DNA from 4 places in the Arthrobacter sp. 10N44_2 genome. Region 2 is predicted to be linked to each of the others. Evidence: riboswitches for the same ligand, from Rfam matches in the RefSeq annotation. Region 2 holds a riboswitch; each other region holds the start of a gene.
What was found. Region 2 has a riboswitch for thiamine pyrophosphate ahead of AC1DBX_RS00405 (bifunctional hydroxymethylpyrimidine kinase/phosphomethylpyrimidine kinase). Riboswitches for the same ligand answer to the same signal wherever they lie in the genome.
Positions count from the first base shown of each region.

Region 1: linked by a shared signal. The riboswitch ahead of AC1DBX_RS08785 (ECF transporter S component) and the one ahead of AC1DBX_RS00405 (bifunctional hydroxymethylpyrimidine kinase/phosphomethylpyrimidine kinase) in region 2 are both predicted to bind thiamine pyrophosphate.
Region 3: linked by a shared signal. The riboswitch ahead of thiC (phosphomethylpyrimidine synthase ThiC) and the one ahead of AC1DBX_RS00405 (bifunctional hydroxymethylpyrimidine kinase/phosphomethylpyrimidine kinase) in region 2 are both predicted to bind thiamine pyrophosphate.
Region 4: linked by a shared signal. The riboswitch ahead of thiO (glycine oxidase ThiO) and the one ahead of AC1DBX_RS00405 (bifunctional hydroxymethylpyrimidine kinase/phosphomethylpyrimidine kinase) in region 2 are both predicted to bind thiamine pyrophosphate.

Region 1 is NZ_JBFTHT010000006.1:81,854-86,056, forward strand. It holds gene AC1DBX_RS08765 (MrpF/PhaF family protein) at 1-267, shown strand, start outside; gene mnhG (monovalent cation/H(+) antiporter subunit G) at 299-649, shown strand; gene AC1DBX_RS08775 (DUF4235 domain-containing protein) at 757-1,020, opposite strand; gene AC1DBX_RS08780 (heme-degrading domain-containing protein) at 1,060-1,605, opposite strand; TPP riboswitch at 1,793-1,936, shown strand; gene AC1DBX_RS08785 (ECF transporter S component) at 2,003-2,650, shown strand; gene AC1DBX_RS08790 (ABC transporter ATP-binding protein) at 2,679-4,203, shown strand, end outside.
Region 2 is NZ_JBFTHT010000001.1:76,728-80,930, forward strand. It holds gene AC1DBX_RS00400 (Rne/Rng family ribonuclease) at 1-2,349, shown strand, start outside; TPP riboswitch at 2,498-2,595, shown strand; gene AC1DBX_RS00405 (bifunctional hydroxymethylpyrimidine kinase/phosphomethylpyrimidine kinase) at 2,578-4,203, shown strand.
Region 3 is NZ_JBFTHT010000022.1:39,053-43,255, reverse strand. It holds gene AC1DBX_RS18660 (VOC family protein) at 1-811, opposite strand, end outside; gene AC1DBX_RS18655 (amidohydrolase family protein) at 887-1,993, opposite strand; gene AC1DBX_RS18650 (GNAT family N-acetyltransferase) at 1,997-2,362, opposite strand; TPP riboswitch at 2,574-2,681, shown strand; gene thiC (phosphomethylpyrimidine synthase ThiC) at 2,677-4,203, shown strand, end outside.
Region 4 is NZ_JBFTHT010000002.1:1,139-5,341, reverse strand. It holds gene AC1DBX_RS02990 (RNB domain-containing ribonuclease) at 1-299, opposite strand, end outside; gene AC1DBX_RS02985 (ferritin-like fold-containing protein) at 338-1,012, shown strand; gene thiE (thiamine phosphate synthase) at 1,050-1,748, opposite strand; TPP riboswitch at 1,775-1,895, shown strand; gene thiO (glycine oxidase ThiO) at 1,889-3,199, shown strand; gene thiS (sulfur carrier protein ThiS) at 3,196-3,432, shown strand; gene AC1DBX_RS02965 (thiazole synthase) at 3,438-4,203, shown strand, end outside.

The sequences.
Region 1 (4,203 bases), on a different contig from region 2:
GTCCTGACGGTGACCGCCGTCGTACTGTCCCTGGCCGCCGCGGGGGCGATCGTCCGGATCGCGCGGGGGCCCTCGCTGCTGGACCGGGTTCTGGCCGCCGACGTGCTGCTGGCCATCTTCGGCGCGGCCCTGTGCATCGACATGGCCGCCAACCGGCACCTGAACAACCTGATGCTGCTCGTTGCGATTTCCCTGATCGGATTCGTCGGCTCGGTCACCGTGGCCCGGTTCGTGGCCGACAGGCGGGAGGGCGTCCGTGAATCCTGACACAGTGATCGACGCCGTCTCCGCCGTGTTCATGGTGACCGGAGCCCTGATGTCCCTCGCGGCCGCCATCGGGCTGCTGCGATTCCCGGACCTCATGAGCAGGATGCACGCGGCCACCAAACCGCAGGTCCTCGGCCTGTTCCTGCTGCTGGCGGCCCTCGGCCTGCAGATGCGCACCTGGTCGGTGTGGCCCGTCCTGCTGGTGGCCTGGCTCTTCCAGCTGCTCACCGTCCCCGTGTCCGCCCACATGGTGGGTCGGGCCGGCTACCGGACCAAGCACCTGCACCCGGAGCTGCTGAGCTCCGACGAGCTCGAGGCGGTAGTCCAGAAGGCCGCCCAGCAGGCGGCCACGCACGGAGCGGACGACGACGACGACCGCTGAGCCCCGTCTGGCCAGGCGGACCCGGCCGCACGTCGCCCCGTCCGGCCCGGCGGACCCGGCCGGGGCCTTCGACTGCCGCGGCGGGCGCCGCGGCCAGTCGCGTCAGGTCAGACGACGTCCTGGGTCTTGGCGAAGCGGGTGATCGCGCGCTGGGTGCCGCGGTTGGCGAGCACCTGGATGATGGCGCTGACCGAGGCGGAGATCAGGGCGAACGTCAGGGCCGAGCGCAGGGTGGTGGGAACGTCGTCCTCCTGGCCCTTGGGCGGCTTGTTGCCCGTGGACTTTTCCCACATGGTGTCCACCAGCTTGGTGCCGGCAAAGCCGGCCAGGAGGCTGACGCCGGTGCCGAGCAGCTTGATGAGGATGTTCATTCTTCGGTCTCCTTGGGACGGGAACGGTTTTCCCCTAGCCTAGCGTTCCGGGGTGAGGACCATCCGCAGGGCCTCGACCACGAGTTCGTGATCCGCCTTCTGGGGCAGGCCGGAGACGGTGACGACGGCGACGGCGCCCGTGCCGCGCACGTAAATGGGAAACGCCCCGCCGTGGGCGGCGAACTCCGACTGATCCCACCAGGCGTTGTCCTCGATCCTTCCGCCGGCAGCGCGGGCCCGGAGGCCCACCAGCAGGGACGGGACCTCGTACCGCATGGCGGTGCGCTTTTTGGCGTTGATCCAGCGCTCATTGTCCGGTGTGGCGCCGTCCAGCGCGGCGTGGAAGAGCACCTGCTCGCCTTTGGTGATGTCGACGGCAATGGGCAGCGAGCGTTGCCTGCCCAGCTCGACAAGGAGGAGCCCGAGGTCCAGGGCGTCATCCTTGCTGAACGACGCGAACTGGAGCGCCTCTATCTCGGCCAGCACGCGGCCAATGAGCGCCGCCAGGGAACCCCGCGGCTGCGGCTCATTGGAGTCGGGATCGTATTCCCCGGAGGGATCTTGGGTGACCGGTGTGTGCGACAAAATATTCCAGCTTTCCGGTGGGTGACGAGGCCGCCCGCTGGCGGGTCCGGGGGTCCGGCACGACGACTCTACCAAGAGGGATTTCCGGGCCGCCGGGACTGCCGCCGTCCGGTCCACGATTGTGACGGCACACCACTGAAATCCCGGCCGTCCGGGTGTAAACTGAGCCAGCCCACAAGGGCGAAAATAATTACGACAGGGGAGCGCCGCCGTCGGGCATCGCCGGAAAAATCCGGGGAAACCTTTGGTGGGCGCTGAGAGTGCGGACAGCCGCAGACCCTCGAACCTGATCCGGTTAGTACCGGCGCAAGGGAGTCGAGTTCTCAGGATGCGCGGAGGGCGGCGGAAGCCGAGACCGGCCGGCGCACCCTCCCCTCCTGTTCCTCAGGAGGACGACATGACAGATATTTCAGCACAGCATGGTTCCGCCAGCCGTTCATCCGCCCGGCGCAACTACAGCTGGCGCGTGGTGGACATTGTGGTGGCCGCGTTGATCGCCGTTGCCGGCGGCGTCATTTTCTGGGCCTGGTCCCAGGGCGCGAACCTGATCTCGACTCCGGTCAACGCGGTCTACCCGCCGTTGAGCGGACTCTACGCCGGCGGCTGGATGATCCCGGCGGTGCTGGGCATGCTCATCATCCGCAAGCCGGGCGCCGCGCTCTTCTGCGAAACCGTCGCGGCCACCGGCGAGCTCATCATGGGTTCGCAGTACGGCACCACGGTGCTGATCTCCGGCATCCTGCAGGGCCTCGGCGCCGAACTGGTCTTCGCGGCCTTCCTCTACAAGAAGTTCAACCTGCCCGTCTCCGTGCTGGCCGGCGCCGGCGCTGGCCTCTTCTGCGGCCTGAACGACTCCTTCCTGCCGTGGGGCTGGAACATCGCCTACGAAGCCGGCGACAAGCTCGCCTACATCGTCTTCACCACGATCTCCGGCGCAGTGATTGCCGGCGGACTGGCCTGGCTCGCCACCCGCGGCCTGGCGAAAACCGGAGTGCTGGGCTCCTTTGCCTCCCGCAAGGCCGCCACGGAGCCCGTCTTCTCCTGAGCCCCGTCGCTGAATCCTGCAGAGAATCATGAGATCTTCACCGGGCGTCCGGCCGGCCGCCGTCACGGCCCGCGGCTGGGGCTGGCGGCATGCCGGACGGACCAGGCCCGCCGTCAGCGGCCTTGACCTGGACATCCAGCCGGGGGAGCGCGTGCTCCTGCTGGGGCCCTCCGGCGCCGGCAAGTCGACGCTGCTCCACGCCCTGGCCGGCGTTCTGGGCGACGGCGCGGCCGGCGACTCCGGGGACCCCGGCGACTCCGGCGACTCCGGCGAAGCCGAAGATGCAGACGAGACCGGCAGCCTCCTGATCGACGGTGCCGCGCCACGGGCGCAGCGCGGCCGCGCCGGGCTGGTGCAGCAGGACCCGGAAACGCAGGTGGTGCTCTCCCGCCTCGGCGACGACGTCGCCTTCGGGGCGGAGAACCTCGCCGTCCCGGCGGCGGAGATCTGGCCGCGCGTGCGCGAGGCCCTCGACGACGTCGGGCTGGGACAGCTGCCGCTGGACCACCCGACGGCGGCCCTCTCCGGCGGCCAAAAGCAACGGCTCGCGCTCGCCGGGATCCTCGCGATGCGGCCAGGGCTGCTGCTGCTCGACGAGCCGACCGCCAACCTCGACCCCACGGGCGTCCTGGAGGTCCGCGACGCTGTGGGCCGCTGCCTGGACAAGACAGGCGCCACGCTGGTGGTCGTGGAGCACCGGGTGGGGGTCTGGAAAGACCTGGTGGACAGGATCGTGGTGCTGCAGCCAGGGTCCGCCACGGACTCCGCGGTCTTGATTGACGGACCGCCGGACCGGGTCCTGGCCGAGGCGCGGGACATGCTCATCGGTGCGGGCGTCTGGGTGCCGGGCTACGTCCCGGCGACGCGGATGCGGACACCGGCGCGGGGCGCGGGACAGACTCTGCTCGCGGCCGACGCGCTCGCGGTGTCCCGCGAACGGCCGCGGCGGGCCGGGCTGCGCGACGGCTTCCGCACCATCGCGCCGCGTCCGGTCCAGTCCGGGGTCTCGGTCCGGGTCCGCGCCGGCGAGGCGCTGACCATCACCGGACAGAACGGCACAGGGAAGTCCACCCTGGCGCTGACGCTGGCCGGTCTCCTGCGGCCCGTCGCGGGAACAGTCTCGGCCACGGCGGAGCTGAGCAGCCCCGCCACCGGTCACTCCAGCGGTCGCTCCAGTGGCCGCGTACGCGACGGCGCCGGACCCGATCCCTACCGGTGGAAGGCCCAGCAGCTGATCGCCAGGATCGGAACCGTCTTCCAGGAACCCGAGCACCAGTTCGTTACCGGCAAGGTCCTCGACGAGCTCATGTTCGGACCGCGCCACCTCGGCTACGGCGAAGACCGCGTGGACGAACTGCTGGAGCGGCTGCGGCTGACGGAGCTTGTGGACGCCAACCCCTACACGCTCTCCGGCGGCGAGAAGCGGCGCCTTTCGGTAGCCACTGTGCTGGCGGCGCACCCCCAGGTGCTGGTCCTGGACGAGCCCACCTTCGGCCAGGATGCCAATACCTGGGCCGAACTCGCCTCGTTCCTCTCCGAGCTCCTCGACGCCG
Region 2 (4,203 bases):
GAAGACGGTGTGACCTCCCGCCGCCGCCGCCGCCGTCGCCGTGGAGACCAGGACCTCGAGCTGACCGGCGGGGAAGGCGACGATCCGCCCAACACGGTGACCCGCGTCCGTGCGCCGCGTGCCATGGCCGAGGCGCCGGTGAACAACCGCGTCACTTCCGTCAAGGGCTCCACCCGCCTGGAAGCCAAGAAGCAGCGCCGCCGCGAATCCCGCGACACCGGCCGCCGCCGTACCGTCATCACCGAGGCCGAGTTCCTGGCCCGCCGCGAGTCCGTGGACCGCCAGATGATCGTCCGCCAGCGCGACGACAGAATCCAGATCGGTGTCCTTGAAGACGGCGTCCTGGCCGAGCACTTCGTGTCCAAGACCCAGCAGGACTCCCTGATCGGCAACGTCTACCTGGGCAAGGTCCAGAACGTGCTGCCCTCCATGGAGGCCGCTTTCGTGGACATCGGCCGCGGCCGCAACGCCGTGCTCTACGCCGGTGAAGTGAACTGGGAGTCCGTCAACCTCGAGGGCAAGCAGCGCCGCATCGAGAACGCGCTGAAGTCCGGCGACTCCGTGCTGGTCCAGGTCACCAAGGACCCGGTCGGCCACAAGGGCGCCCGTCTCACCAGCCAGATCTCGCTGCCCGGCCGGTACCTCGTGTACGTGCCCGGCGGTTCCATGACCGGCATCTCCCGCAAGCTGCCCGACGTCGAACGCAACCGCCTCAAGCGGATCCTCAAGGACCGCCTGCCCGAGGACGCGGGCGTCATTGTCCGCACCGCGGCCGAGGGAGCTTCCGAGGAAGAGCTGACGCACGACATCAACCGCCTCCGCGCGCAGTGGGAAGGCATCGAGAGCCAGTCGACGTCCACCAAGATCCTCGCCCCCGAGCTGCTCTACGGCGAACCTGACCTGACCATCAAGGTGGTCCGGGACGTCTTCAACGAGGACTTCTCCAAGCTGATCGTCTCCGGCGAGGAAGCCTGGGACACCATCGAGGCCTACGTCACCTACGTCGCGCCGGACCTCGTGGGCCGGCTCGAGAAGTGGACCAAGGACACGGACATCTTCGCGGCCTGGCGCATCGACGAGCAGATCCACAAGGCCCTGGACCGGAAGGTCTTCCTGCCCTCGGGCGGTTCGCTCGTGATCGACCGCACCGAAGCCATGACCGTGGTGGACGTTAACACCGGCAAATTCACCGGCTCCGGCGGCAACCTCGAGGAAACCGTCACCAAGAACAACCTGGAAGCGGCCGAGGAAGTCGTCCGGCAGCTGCGCCTGCGCGACATTGGCGGCATCATCGTGATCGACTTCATCGACATGGTGCTCGAATCCAACCGCGACCTCGTGCTGCGCCGCATGGTGGAGTGCCTGGGCCGGGACCGGACTAAACACCAGGTGGCCGAGGTGACCTCGCTGGGCCTCGTGCAGATGACCCGCAAGCGGATGGGCACCGGGCTGCTGGAAGTCTTCGGCGAACAGTGCGAAACATGTGCGGGCCGCGGCATCGTCACCCACGACGAGCCGGTGGAGCACCGCCGCGCCAACACGGTCGCCGCGGAGCACTATGTGCCGCGCACCGAGGCGCAGCCTGCTGCCCGCCCGGAACGCAAGAGCCGTCGCCGCGGCCGCGGAGGCCAGGGCGGAGAGACCGCGCCGGCCGCACCCGCGCCCGTCCACGCCGAACCCACCGAGGCCGAACGCCACGCCAAGGCCGAGGCCACCCGTGCCGCGCTGGCCAACATCGCTGCCGCAGCGCACGCCGCGCACCTGCACGACGGGGAGGCAGCCGCAGCCAGCGACGCCGGGGCCCGCCAGGCCGCCGTCGACGCCGTCACGCAGCTCGCAGCCGCCGACGAGGCAGCCGGCCGCCCCGCAACGGTGCTGACGTTTGGCGGCGAGCAGGTGGCCCTGCCTTTCGTCGAGCACGCGGAGGACGCGCCGTCACCGGCCCTGACCCTGGACCTGCTGACCGAGGCCTTCGCAAACCTGGGCGAAGCCGAGGCCGGCAAGCCGGATCAGGCCGCCGGCCTGGCGGCCGGTCAGGCAGCAGCTGTTGCCGCACCGGAAGCCACGGCGCCCGAGGCGCCGTCGGCCGTCCGCGCTGCGGAGGCGCCGGCGTCACGCACAGCTGACACCACGACGCTGCGCGGCCGCCGCGGGCGCCGCAACCGGAGTGCCAGCCGCGCCCAGGGCGCAGCCAACGAAACCTCCGTGGAGCACCGCGAGGCAACCCGGCCGGCCGCGGCCGGATCGGTCCACGAGGCCAAGGCTCCCGCCGCGGCCGGGCCTGCGTCCATCCCGGCCGGCAACGAGCCGATCATCCTCGGCGTCGGCGTGCCGGCGTCGGAGCTGTAGTCCTCCGCGACTGACCACGTCCCCGTCCGGTCATTATTTCGACTGGTCGGGCTGCGGGTCCGGGTCAGGGCAGACGTAACATACGTCCGCCCGGGCCCGGGCCCGCTCGTGCGTTAACGGGTCCTCCGGGTGGCAAGGGCTAGGCTGGAACACTGACACGGGGTGCCGGGCACCGGGCCGGCTGAGATCCAGACCCGTTGAACCTGTCCGGTTAGCACCGGCGAAGGGATGTCTTCCTTGTCCGCGAGATCGAATCCGTCCGAGTTCCTCCCGCCCAATTTTCTGCACAACGAGTCTCTGCCGGCCCCGCCGCGCATTCCCCGCGTGCTGGCCATCGCCGGCTCCGATCCCTCCGGCGGGGCCGGAATCCAGGCCGACCTGAAGAGCATCGCGGCGAACGGCGGCTACGGCATGGCCGCCATCACCGCCCTGACAGCGCAGAACACCCAGGGCGTGCGCGCCGTCCACGTCCCCCCGGCGGCGTTCCTCACGGCGCAGCTGGACGCCATCAGCGACGACATCGGCATCGACGCCGTCAAGATCGGCATGCTCGGTGACGCCGCCGTGATCGACGCCGTCCGCAGCTGGCTGGAAAAGGTGCGCCCCGCCGTCGTCGTCCTGGACCCGGTGATGGTCGCCACCAGCGGGGACCGGCTCCTGCAGGAATCCGCCGAGGCCGCCCTGCAGGCCCTCCTGCCGCTGGCGGACCTCATCACGCCCAACCTCGCCGAACTCGCCATCCTGCTCAAGGAACCCGTCGCTGCCGACTGGACCGAGGCCCTGGCGCAGGGCAAGCGGCTGGCCGCCCTGACCGGCACCACCGTCCTGGTTAAGGGCGGACACCTCCAGGGCGCCGGGCGGGGGGACGGGCATGCCCACGACGCCGACGGCCACGACGCCGACGCCGGCACCGGCTGCCCGGATGCGCTGGTCAACACCGGCGGCCTGCTCGGCCAGGAAACGGTGGTGGTGCCGGGGGAGCGGATCGCGACGCGCAACAGCCACGGCACCGGATGCTCCCTGTCCTCGGCCATGGCCACCGTGCAGGCCCGGGTGGGGGACTGGGAAGCGGCGCTGCGGGAAGTCAAGCCGTGGCTGCTGGGCGCGCTCCGCGGAGCCTCGGCCCTGGACGTCGGCTCGGGCAACGGCCCGGTCCACCACTTCCACCACCTGCAGCACCTCCAGGCCGGGCACGGTCCGGCGGCGGGGGAGTTCGCCGCAGCCCTGCGCGCAGGAGCCGCGGATGATCTTGAGGCGATCTACGCCCTGGACTTCGTCCGCGGACTGGCCGACGGCACCTTGCCCGAGCACGAGTTCGCGTACTACCTCGCCCAGGACGCCATCTACCTCAACGGCTACTCCCGGGTCCTGGCCCGGGCCGCGGCGATTGCCCCCACCGAGGCCGAGCAGCTGTTCTGGGCCCGTTCGGCGCAGACCTGCCTGGAGGTCGAATCCGAGCTGCACCGTTCCTGGCTCAGCACGCGCCCCACGGCCTCCACCCTGGGCCCGGTCACGAAAGCGTATGTGGACCACCTGCTGGCCGCCTCTGTCTCCGGCAGCTATGGCGTCCTCGTGGCGGCGGCGCTGCCCTGCTTCTGGCTCTACGCCGAGGTCGGTTCCACGCTGCACCGGGAGTTCCTGGCCGGCGGCGCCCCCGGGGAGCACCCCTACGCCGGCTGGCTGCGGACCTACGCCGACGAGGACTTCGCCGCCGCGACCCGGCAGGCCATCGCGTACACGGACACGGCGGCCGGGCGGGCATCGGAGAGCGAGCGGCAGGCCATGGCCCTGGCTTTCCGGCAGTCATCGCGCTACGAAGTGGACTTCTTCGACGCGCCGCGGCTGTACGCCTGA
Region 3 (4,203 bases), on a different contig from region 2:
GGTGGGATTCGACGCCGGCAACCTTGAGCCGGTCGGCCAGCGCTGCGACATCGTCACCGGACGGCACTTCGATCAGGACTTCGCCCAGGCCCAGCGTGTCGCGCCGGGGGCCCGCGCCGCGGCTGTTCCATACGTTCATGGCCATGTGGTGGTGGTAGCCGCCGGCCGAGACGAACAGCGCCTGGCCGTGCCAGCCCGCGGTCTTTTCGAAGCCGAGCGTGCCGACATAGAAATCATGCGCCGACTGGACGTCGCCGACCTGCAGGTGGACGTGCCCGACGCCGGCGGCGGCCTGGCGCTGGCCGGCCACGGACTCCTCGGTCAGGTATTGCTGCAGGTAGCGCTGCGGCGGCAGGGCGAGACTGTCCATGACGACGTTCTTGCCCTCCCAGGACCACGCCGCCCGCGGCCGGTCCCAGTACAGCTCGATGCCGTTGCCTTCGGGGTCGTTGAAGTAGAACGCCTCGCTGACGAGGTGGTCCGCGCTGCCGGTGAAGGACTGGGGCTCGTACTGGGCCGCGGTGGCGATGGTGGCCGCCAGGGAGTGCTGGTCCTCGAAGAGGAGGGCGGTGTGGAAGAGCCCGGCCTCGCCGCGGGAAGGTAGATTCAGGCCCGGGGCAGGCGCCAGATGCACCAGCGGCTTCTGCTGGCGCCCAAGGTAGAGCCCGCCGTCCTCTTCGGCCACAGTCTCCAGGCCGAGGGCGCGCTGGTAGTAGTCGGTCATGAGCTTCATGTCGCCGACCTTGAGCATCACGGTGCCCATGGTGAGTTCGGCAGGAAGGAGGTCCTGGGTGCTGGCTTCTGCGGTCATGGCAATGCTCCGTGGATTCTGTAGCCACCGGCCTTCGGCGACTCTACGTAAAGATAAATTACTTGAAGCTTCAATTTATTCCAAAACATGGACTGGCGCCCGGTCTACCGGCAGCCCACGCAGCACGATGTGCCGGATCCGGCGGAGCGTGGCCGGATTGCTCCGCGGATCCTCGGCGGTGACGAGGACGTCAGCGCTTGCCCCTTCACCGATGGACTCCGCGCCGAGCCAGGTCCGCGCAGACCAGCTCGCGGCGTCGAGGGCGGCAGCGGCGGGAAGGCCGGCGGCGTGCAGGGCCTGGATCTCGTCCACGATCCTGCCATGGCTGATCACGCTGCCGGCATCGGTACCGGCATAGATCGCCAGCCCGGCCTCGTGGGCTTCGAGGATCCGCTCCGCCCGGCGCTCCCACAGCGAGCGCATGTGGGCTGCGTAGCGGGGGAACTTGGCCGCCGCCCGGGCGGCGATGTCCGGGAACGTGGCGATGTTGATCAGGGTGGGCACGATAGGAACACCCTGTTCGAGGAAGCGCGGCAGGTGCCGCGGCAGCAGCCCGGTGGCGTGCTCGATGCAGTCGATCCCGGCGTCGAGCATGTCATCGAGGGTGTCTTCGGCGAAGCAGTGTGCGGTGACGCGGGCCCCCTCATCGTGGGCGGCCTGGACGGCGTCCTTGATGGTCCGGGCGGGAAAACTGGCGGCGAGGTCGCCGGCGTCGCGGTCGATCCAGTCCCCCACGAGCTTGACCCAGCCATCACCCGCGCGGGCCTGCTTGCGCACGGCCTCGACGAGATCCTCCGGTTCGACCTCGACGGCCAGGCCCGGCAGGTAGCGCCGGGTCCTGGCGAGATGCCTGCCGGAACGGATGATCCGGGGCAGGTCCGCGCGCTGCTGGAGCCAGCGTGTGTTGTGGACGGCGCCGGCGTCGCGGACCAGGAGTGTCCCGGCGTCGCGGTCCGCCAGGGCCTGGGATTCCGCGGTGTCCTCGGTAACGTCCCCGCCCGGGCCGAGGCCGATGTGGCAGTGTGCGTCCACGAGGCCGGGCATGACCCAGCCGTCGAGCACGAGGTCCGGCGCGGCGGCCGGACGGCGGAAGGTCAGCAGGCCGCCCACCGACCAGAGCCCGCGGCGTTCATGGTCCGCCGCGGTGAGGATGGGGCCGCTGAACTTGATGATGCCGGTCATGACCTAAAGCCTAATCCGCATGACGATCCGCCGGCCAAGACCGTCCAGCCCCAGCTGCGCTTCGTGGATCCGCAGGGCGCCCAACGCCTGTCCTGGCTGGGCGAGTTCCTCGAAACCGCAGCTCGCATAAAACGGCGCATTGAACGGGACGCCTGCGAAGGTGCAAAGCGTCATCGATAAATTGCCACGGCTCCGGGCCGCATCAAGGGCCGCCTCCACCAGGGACCGTCCTATCCCCCGCCCGGCGGAGTCCGGCTGCACGGAGAGTTGTTCCAGATGGGCCTGGCCGCCGACCTCGTCAACGCGGGCAAACCCTACGGGCGGGTTTCCGGCGACAAGTATGAAGATCGGCTCAACCGGCGTCGTCAACTCCGGAGCCGGGAGCGTCTGGTTCCCCAGCTCCGCTTCGAGGATGCGGTCTGCTTAGGCCTCGAGAACCGGCAGCGCCGGGAGGTCTTCCGGCGTCGCCATCCGGATGCGGGGCACGGCCCTGGGCAGAGTCACAATGCCACGCTAACACCGCGGCCCGACCGCACTCCGTCACACTCGAGGGCCGGCCGGCGGTGCGTGGTAGTTTCGTCTACGACCACACGGGTGCCCCTGCAGGGGCTGAGATCGGGCTGACGCAGCCTGCGACCGTTGAACCTGTCCGGGTAATGCCGGCGAAGGAAGTGAGCTTTTCCGTGAACACCCAAGTGACACAGCACAGCCCTGTCCAAATTCAGTCCGCAGCCACCACGCAGTCGCTGAAGTCCCACTCGCTGGCCTTCAGCACGGATCCGGAGCACGGCATCCGCGTGCCGGTGACCGAGATCGCCCTGGAACCCTCCCCGGGCGGCATCCGGAACCCGCCGTTCCGGGTGTACCGCACTGCCGGACCGGGCAGCGATCCGGTCCGCGGGCTGGAGCCGTTCCGCACCCCCTGGATTGAGGCCAGGGCGGACACCGAACCCTACGCCGGCCGTGAACGGGAGCTGCTCGACGACGGCAAATCGGCGGTGCGCCGCGGTGCGGCGTCGGCCGAGTGGCGGGGCGGCCGGCCGGTGCCGCGCCGGGCCGCTGAGGGCAGGACCGTCACGCAGATGCGCTACGCCCGGGACGGTGTCATCACCCCGGAAATGCGGTTCGTCGCGCTGCGCGAGAACTGCGATGTGGAGCTGGTGCGCAGCGAGGTGGCCGCGGGCCGCGCGATCATTCCCAACAACGTCAACCACCCCGAATCCGAGCCGATGATCATCGGCAAGTCGTTCCTGGTGAAAATCAACGCCAATATCGGCAACTCCGCCGTGACCAGCTCCATCGCCGAGGAGGTCGACAAACTCCAGTGGGCCACGCAGTGGGGCGCGGACACCGTCATGGACCTCTCCACCGGGGATGACATCCACACCACGCGCGAGTGGATCATCCGTAATTCCCCCGTCCCCATCGGAACGGTCCCGATCTACCAGGCGCTGGAGAAGGTGAACGGTGAGGCGAACGCCCTGACCTGGGAGATCTTCCGGGACACCGTGATCGAACAGTGCGAGCAGGGCGTGGACTACATGACCATCCACGCGGGCGTGCTGCTGCGGTATGTGCCCCTGACGGCCAACCGGGTCACCGGCATCGTGTCCCGCGGCGGTTCCATCATGGCTGGCTGGTGCCTGGCGCACCACCGGGAGAACTTTCTGTACACCCACTTCGATGAGCTGTGCGAGATCTTCGCACGCTACGACGTCGCGTTCTCGCTGGGCGACGGGCTGCGGCCGGGCGCGACGGCGGATGCCAACGACGCGGCACAGTTCGCCGAACTGGACACCCTGGCCGAGCTCACGCAGCGGGCCTGGGACTTCGACGTGCAAGTCATGGTGGAGGGCCCCGGGCATGTGCCCTTCCACCTCGTCCGGGAAAACGTGGAGCGCCAGCAGGAACTCTGCAAGGGCGCCCCGTTTTACACACTCGGGCCGCTCGTCACGGACATCGCACCGGGCTATGACCACATCACCTCGGCGATCGGCGCCACCGAAATCGCCCGCTACGGCACTGCCATGCTCTGCTACGTCACGCCCAAGGAACACCTCGGGCTGCCGGACAAGGACGATGTGAAGACGGGCGTGATCACTTACAAGATCGCCGCCCATGCCGCGGACCTCGCCAAGGGCCACCCCGGCGCGCACGAACGCGACGATGCCCTGTCCAAGGCAAGGTTCGAGTTCCGCTGGCGGGACCAG
Region 4 (4,203 bases), on a different contig from region 2:
GGGGCGACAAAGGAGGGGACGTCGGCGATGGCGTAGAAGACCTTGTAGCCGCCGTTGCTCCGTTCGATAAACAGGGCCTGGTCCAGGTCGGTGGACGATGCCGGATCGATGGTCACGAACTCGACGTGCGTGAGGTCAAGGTCCGGGAGCTTGTGCTCGGCCACCGCCGCCTCCGCGTCGCGCAGCACATCCTCGGGGAACGGGCCGGGCAGTTCCAGCGTGGTGCGCAACGCCTTGAGTGCCCCGGCAAGCTGGTTCTGCTGCTCGTGGACACTGGGGGTCAGGCGATGATGGGACACGAAAATCAGGGTAGCCCGATTTCCGCTATTAGTCTTGGATGATGAGCGCAACTGCGGACGATCCTGCCCTCTACAACAGCTTCATTGCCGACCTGCTGGGAGTCTTGGCGTACGGCGAGCTTTCCGCCTTCGAGCGGCTGTCCTCGAGTGCCCGGTATTCGCCCACGCTGCATGACCGTGCGTTGCTGGGCAGGATGGCGGTGGTCGAGTTCCAGCATTACGAACTCGTCCGAATCCGGCTCGAACACATGGGCCTGGATACGGAGGCCGCCATGCTGCCGTTCCAGCCCGCGGTGGACCACTTCCACGAACGCACGCGCCCGTCGGACTGGTACGAGGCCCTCATGAAGGCCTACGTGATCGACACGGTCGCCGCGGACTTTTACAGCGTCGTGGGCCGGTACGTCGACGCCGCGACCCGTGAGTTGATCGGGCAGGTTCGCTCCACCGGTGAGTCCACGGCCGTGCTGCAGGCGCGCATCAAGGCGGCCCTGGCCGATGACCCCCGGCTGGCGTCGCGCCTGGCGTTGTGGGCCAGGCGTCTGCTGGGGGAAGTACTGAACCACGCCCAGCGTGTCAGCGCTGAGCACGCGTTCCTCGGCGGACTGTCGGGGCTCGACGACGCCGGCGCCCGGGCGCTGGTCAATGGCCTGGCGGCCGAACTTGCAGCGAACCACGCGCGCCGGATGACGGAGCTGGGTCTCGCCGGATAGTTTCAGTGCCGGCCGGCATTACGGTCTGGGGACCTGCTTAGGATGCGGCGGCGTCCAGCGCCGCCAGCAAGGCTCCGGCGGCGTGGGCCGGATCAGTGGCGTCGGTGATCGCCCGGACCACGACGATCCGCCGGGCACCGGCATCGACTACCTGCTCCACGTTACTGAGGTCGATCCCGCCGATCGCGAACCACGGCAGCACGCTTTCGTCGACCTTGCCGGTTCCCTCCGCGTCCGCCCCGCCGATCGCCTGGGCGGCGTAGCGCACCAGATCGAGGCCGACGGCGGCGCGTCCGGGCTTGGTGGGCGTCGCCCACACGGGGCCCACACAGAAATAATCGAGCCCTTTGCGGCCTGGCGCGGCAGCGATGGCGGCGTCCACCTGCTTCGGGCTGTGGGTGGACAGGCCGATCACGGCATCCTTGCCGAGAAAGCCGCGGGCGGCGTCGAGCGAAATGTCCTTCTGGCCGACATGGAACACCGGAGCCCCGGACAGGGAGGCGATGTCCGCCCGGTCATTGACGGCCCACAGCCGCCCGTGGCGCTGCGCCGCGGTGTGCAGGACCTCCAGCAGTTCCAGCTCCTCGGAGGCCTCGAGCGACTTGTCGCGCAACTGGATGATGTCCACGCCGCCGGCGAAGGCGGCGTCCACGAAGTCCTCGAAGTCGCCGCGGTCCCTGCGGGCGTCGGTGCAGAGATAGAGGCGGGCGGTGGTGTGGAGAGGGTCCTGGCTCATGGGACCAGCCTAGTTCCTCTAAACTGGGCGCATACCGCGGGAGCCCGCAGCAGCCATGTCGCCGCTGCCCGGCTGAGAGGGCGTCAGAGCCGACCGCTTGACCTGATCCGGCTAGTACCGGCGTAGGGAAGGAATTCTTCATGGGCACACGAGCAGGCCGTGCAGCCGGAGCCGCAAATGACGCCGCCGCCCAGGTTTGTGACACAGGGACCGGTACCGCAGAGGGAATCATCGCGGGGGACACGACTGCCGACGTGGCCGTGATCGGCGGCGGGGTGATCGGCCATGGCATCGCGTTCGAGGCCATCCGCTCGGGCCGATCCGTGGTCCTGATCGATGATGCTCCCGGCAGCGGAGCCAGCTGGGCCGCGGCCGGCATGCTGGCCCCCGTGAGTGAACTGCACTACCAGGAGGAACAGCTCCTGGAACTGATGCTTGAAGCCTCCCGGTTGTGGCCAGGATTCGCTGCGGCTCTAGACGCCGGTGCCGCTGGCGCGGATTCGCCGGCAGGTACCGGCTACTTAACGACGCCGACCCTGGCGGTGGGGGCCGACGCGGCGGACCGGCGCGCGCTCGCGGACTTGAGGGAAGTCCAGCAGGCATGCGGCCTGGCCGTGGAGCCGCTGACAGTGCGCGAGGCGCGCACCCGGGAGCCCCTGCTGAGTCCCGGCATCTCGTGTGCCTTCGACATCCCGGCCGACCACCAGGTGGACCCCCGCCTGCTGATCACCCGGCTCGCGGGCGTGCTCGGTGCGGAAGGCGGCAGCTTCGTCCGGCGGCGCGCGGCAGGCCTGCTGTGGCAGGACGGACAGGTGGCGGGTGTGCGGTTGGCCGGCGGCGGTACCGTGCGGGCTGCCGAGACCGTGGTCGCCAACGGGCTCGGCGCCGCCGCGCTCGAGGAGCTGCCGGCCGGGCTGGCGCTGCCGCTGCGGCCCGTCTACGGCGACATCCTCCGGCTCCGCGTGCCTCCGCATCTGCAGCCGCTGCTCACGGCCACCGTGCGGGGCATGGTGCGCGGCATCCCGGTGTACATCGTCCCCCGCCAGGACGGCACCGTGGTGATCGGGGCCACCCAGCGGGAGGATGGACCGTCGGATCCGCACGCAGTTTCCGCCGGCGGCATTTACCAGCTGCTGCGGGATGCCCAGCAGCTGGTGCCTGCGGTCGCCGAGCTGGAGCTTTTGGAAGCCACGGCGCGGGCGCGGCCAGGAACCCCGGACAATGCCCCGCTGCTGGGGCGGGTCGCACAAGCGGACGGCGGCGACGTCCCGGGACTCATCATCGCCACAGGATTCTTCCGGCACGGCGTCCTGCTGACCCCCGCCGCTGCCGCCGTGTGCCGGCAACTCATGGACTTCACGCCGGACCCGCGCTGGGCCGGGTTCCGCCCCGACCGTTTTTCCCGCCTCCCGGTTACGTCCGGGGACAGCCCCAAGAAGGAAGCAGCATGAACATCCGACTTAACGGAACGGATCAGAGCGTCGCCGACGGCGCCTCCGTCTCCACACTCGTCAGCCAGCTCACTGGCCGGAGCATCGGCCCCGACGGCCGCGCCGCCGACGGGCGGAAGCTCGGTGTCGCCGTCGCCCGCAACGCCGAAGTGGTGCCGCGCAGCCAGTGGCACGCCACGGCGCTCGCCGACGGCGACGACGTCGAACTTGTCACGGCAGTCCAGGGAGGATGACCAGCATGAACGAGACGACGTTCGCAGGAACACAGGCCGTCCCCATGACCGGTGCGGTGGCCGATCCGTTCGTGGTCGACGGCGTAAGGCTCGGCTCCCGCCTCATCATGGGAACCGGCGGTGCGCCGAGCCTGGACGGGCTCGGGGCGGCGCTGGTGGCGTCCGGGACGGAGCTGACCACGGTGGCGATGCGCCGCTATTCGCCGGCGGAGACGGGCTCGCTGTTCCAGCTGCTCGAGGACCATCAGATCCGGGTACTGCCCAACACGGCAGGCTGCTTCACCGCCAAGGACGCCGTCCTCACCGCCGAGCTGGCGCGGGAGGCCCTGGAAACGGACTGGGTCAAGCTCGAAGTCATTGCCGACGAGCACACATTGCTGCCGGACGCCGTCGAACTCGTGGACGCAACCGAACAGCTCGTGGCCCGAGGCTTCAAGGTCTTCGCCTACACGAACGACGACCCCGTGCTTGCCCTCCGGCTCGAAAACCTCGGCGCGACGGCCGTGATGCCGTTGGGCGCCCCGATCGGCACCGGACTGGGCATCCTGAACCCGCACAACATCGAGCTGATCGTCTCGCGCGCGTCCGTGCCCGTGGTGCTGGATGCCGGGATCGGCACGGCCTCGGACGCTGCCCTAGCGATGGAACTCGGCTGCGACGCCGTGCTGTTGGCTACGGCGGTGACCCGTGCGCAGAATCCGGTGCTCATGGGCGAGGCCTTCAAACATGCCGTCATCGCCGGCAGGCTGGCGAAAGCGGCCGGCAGGATCC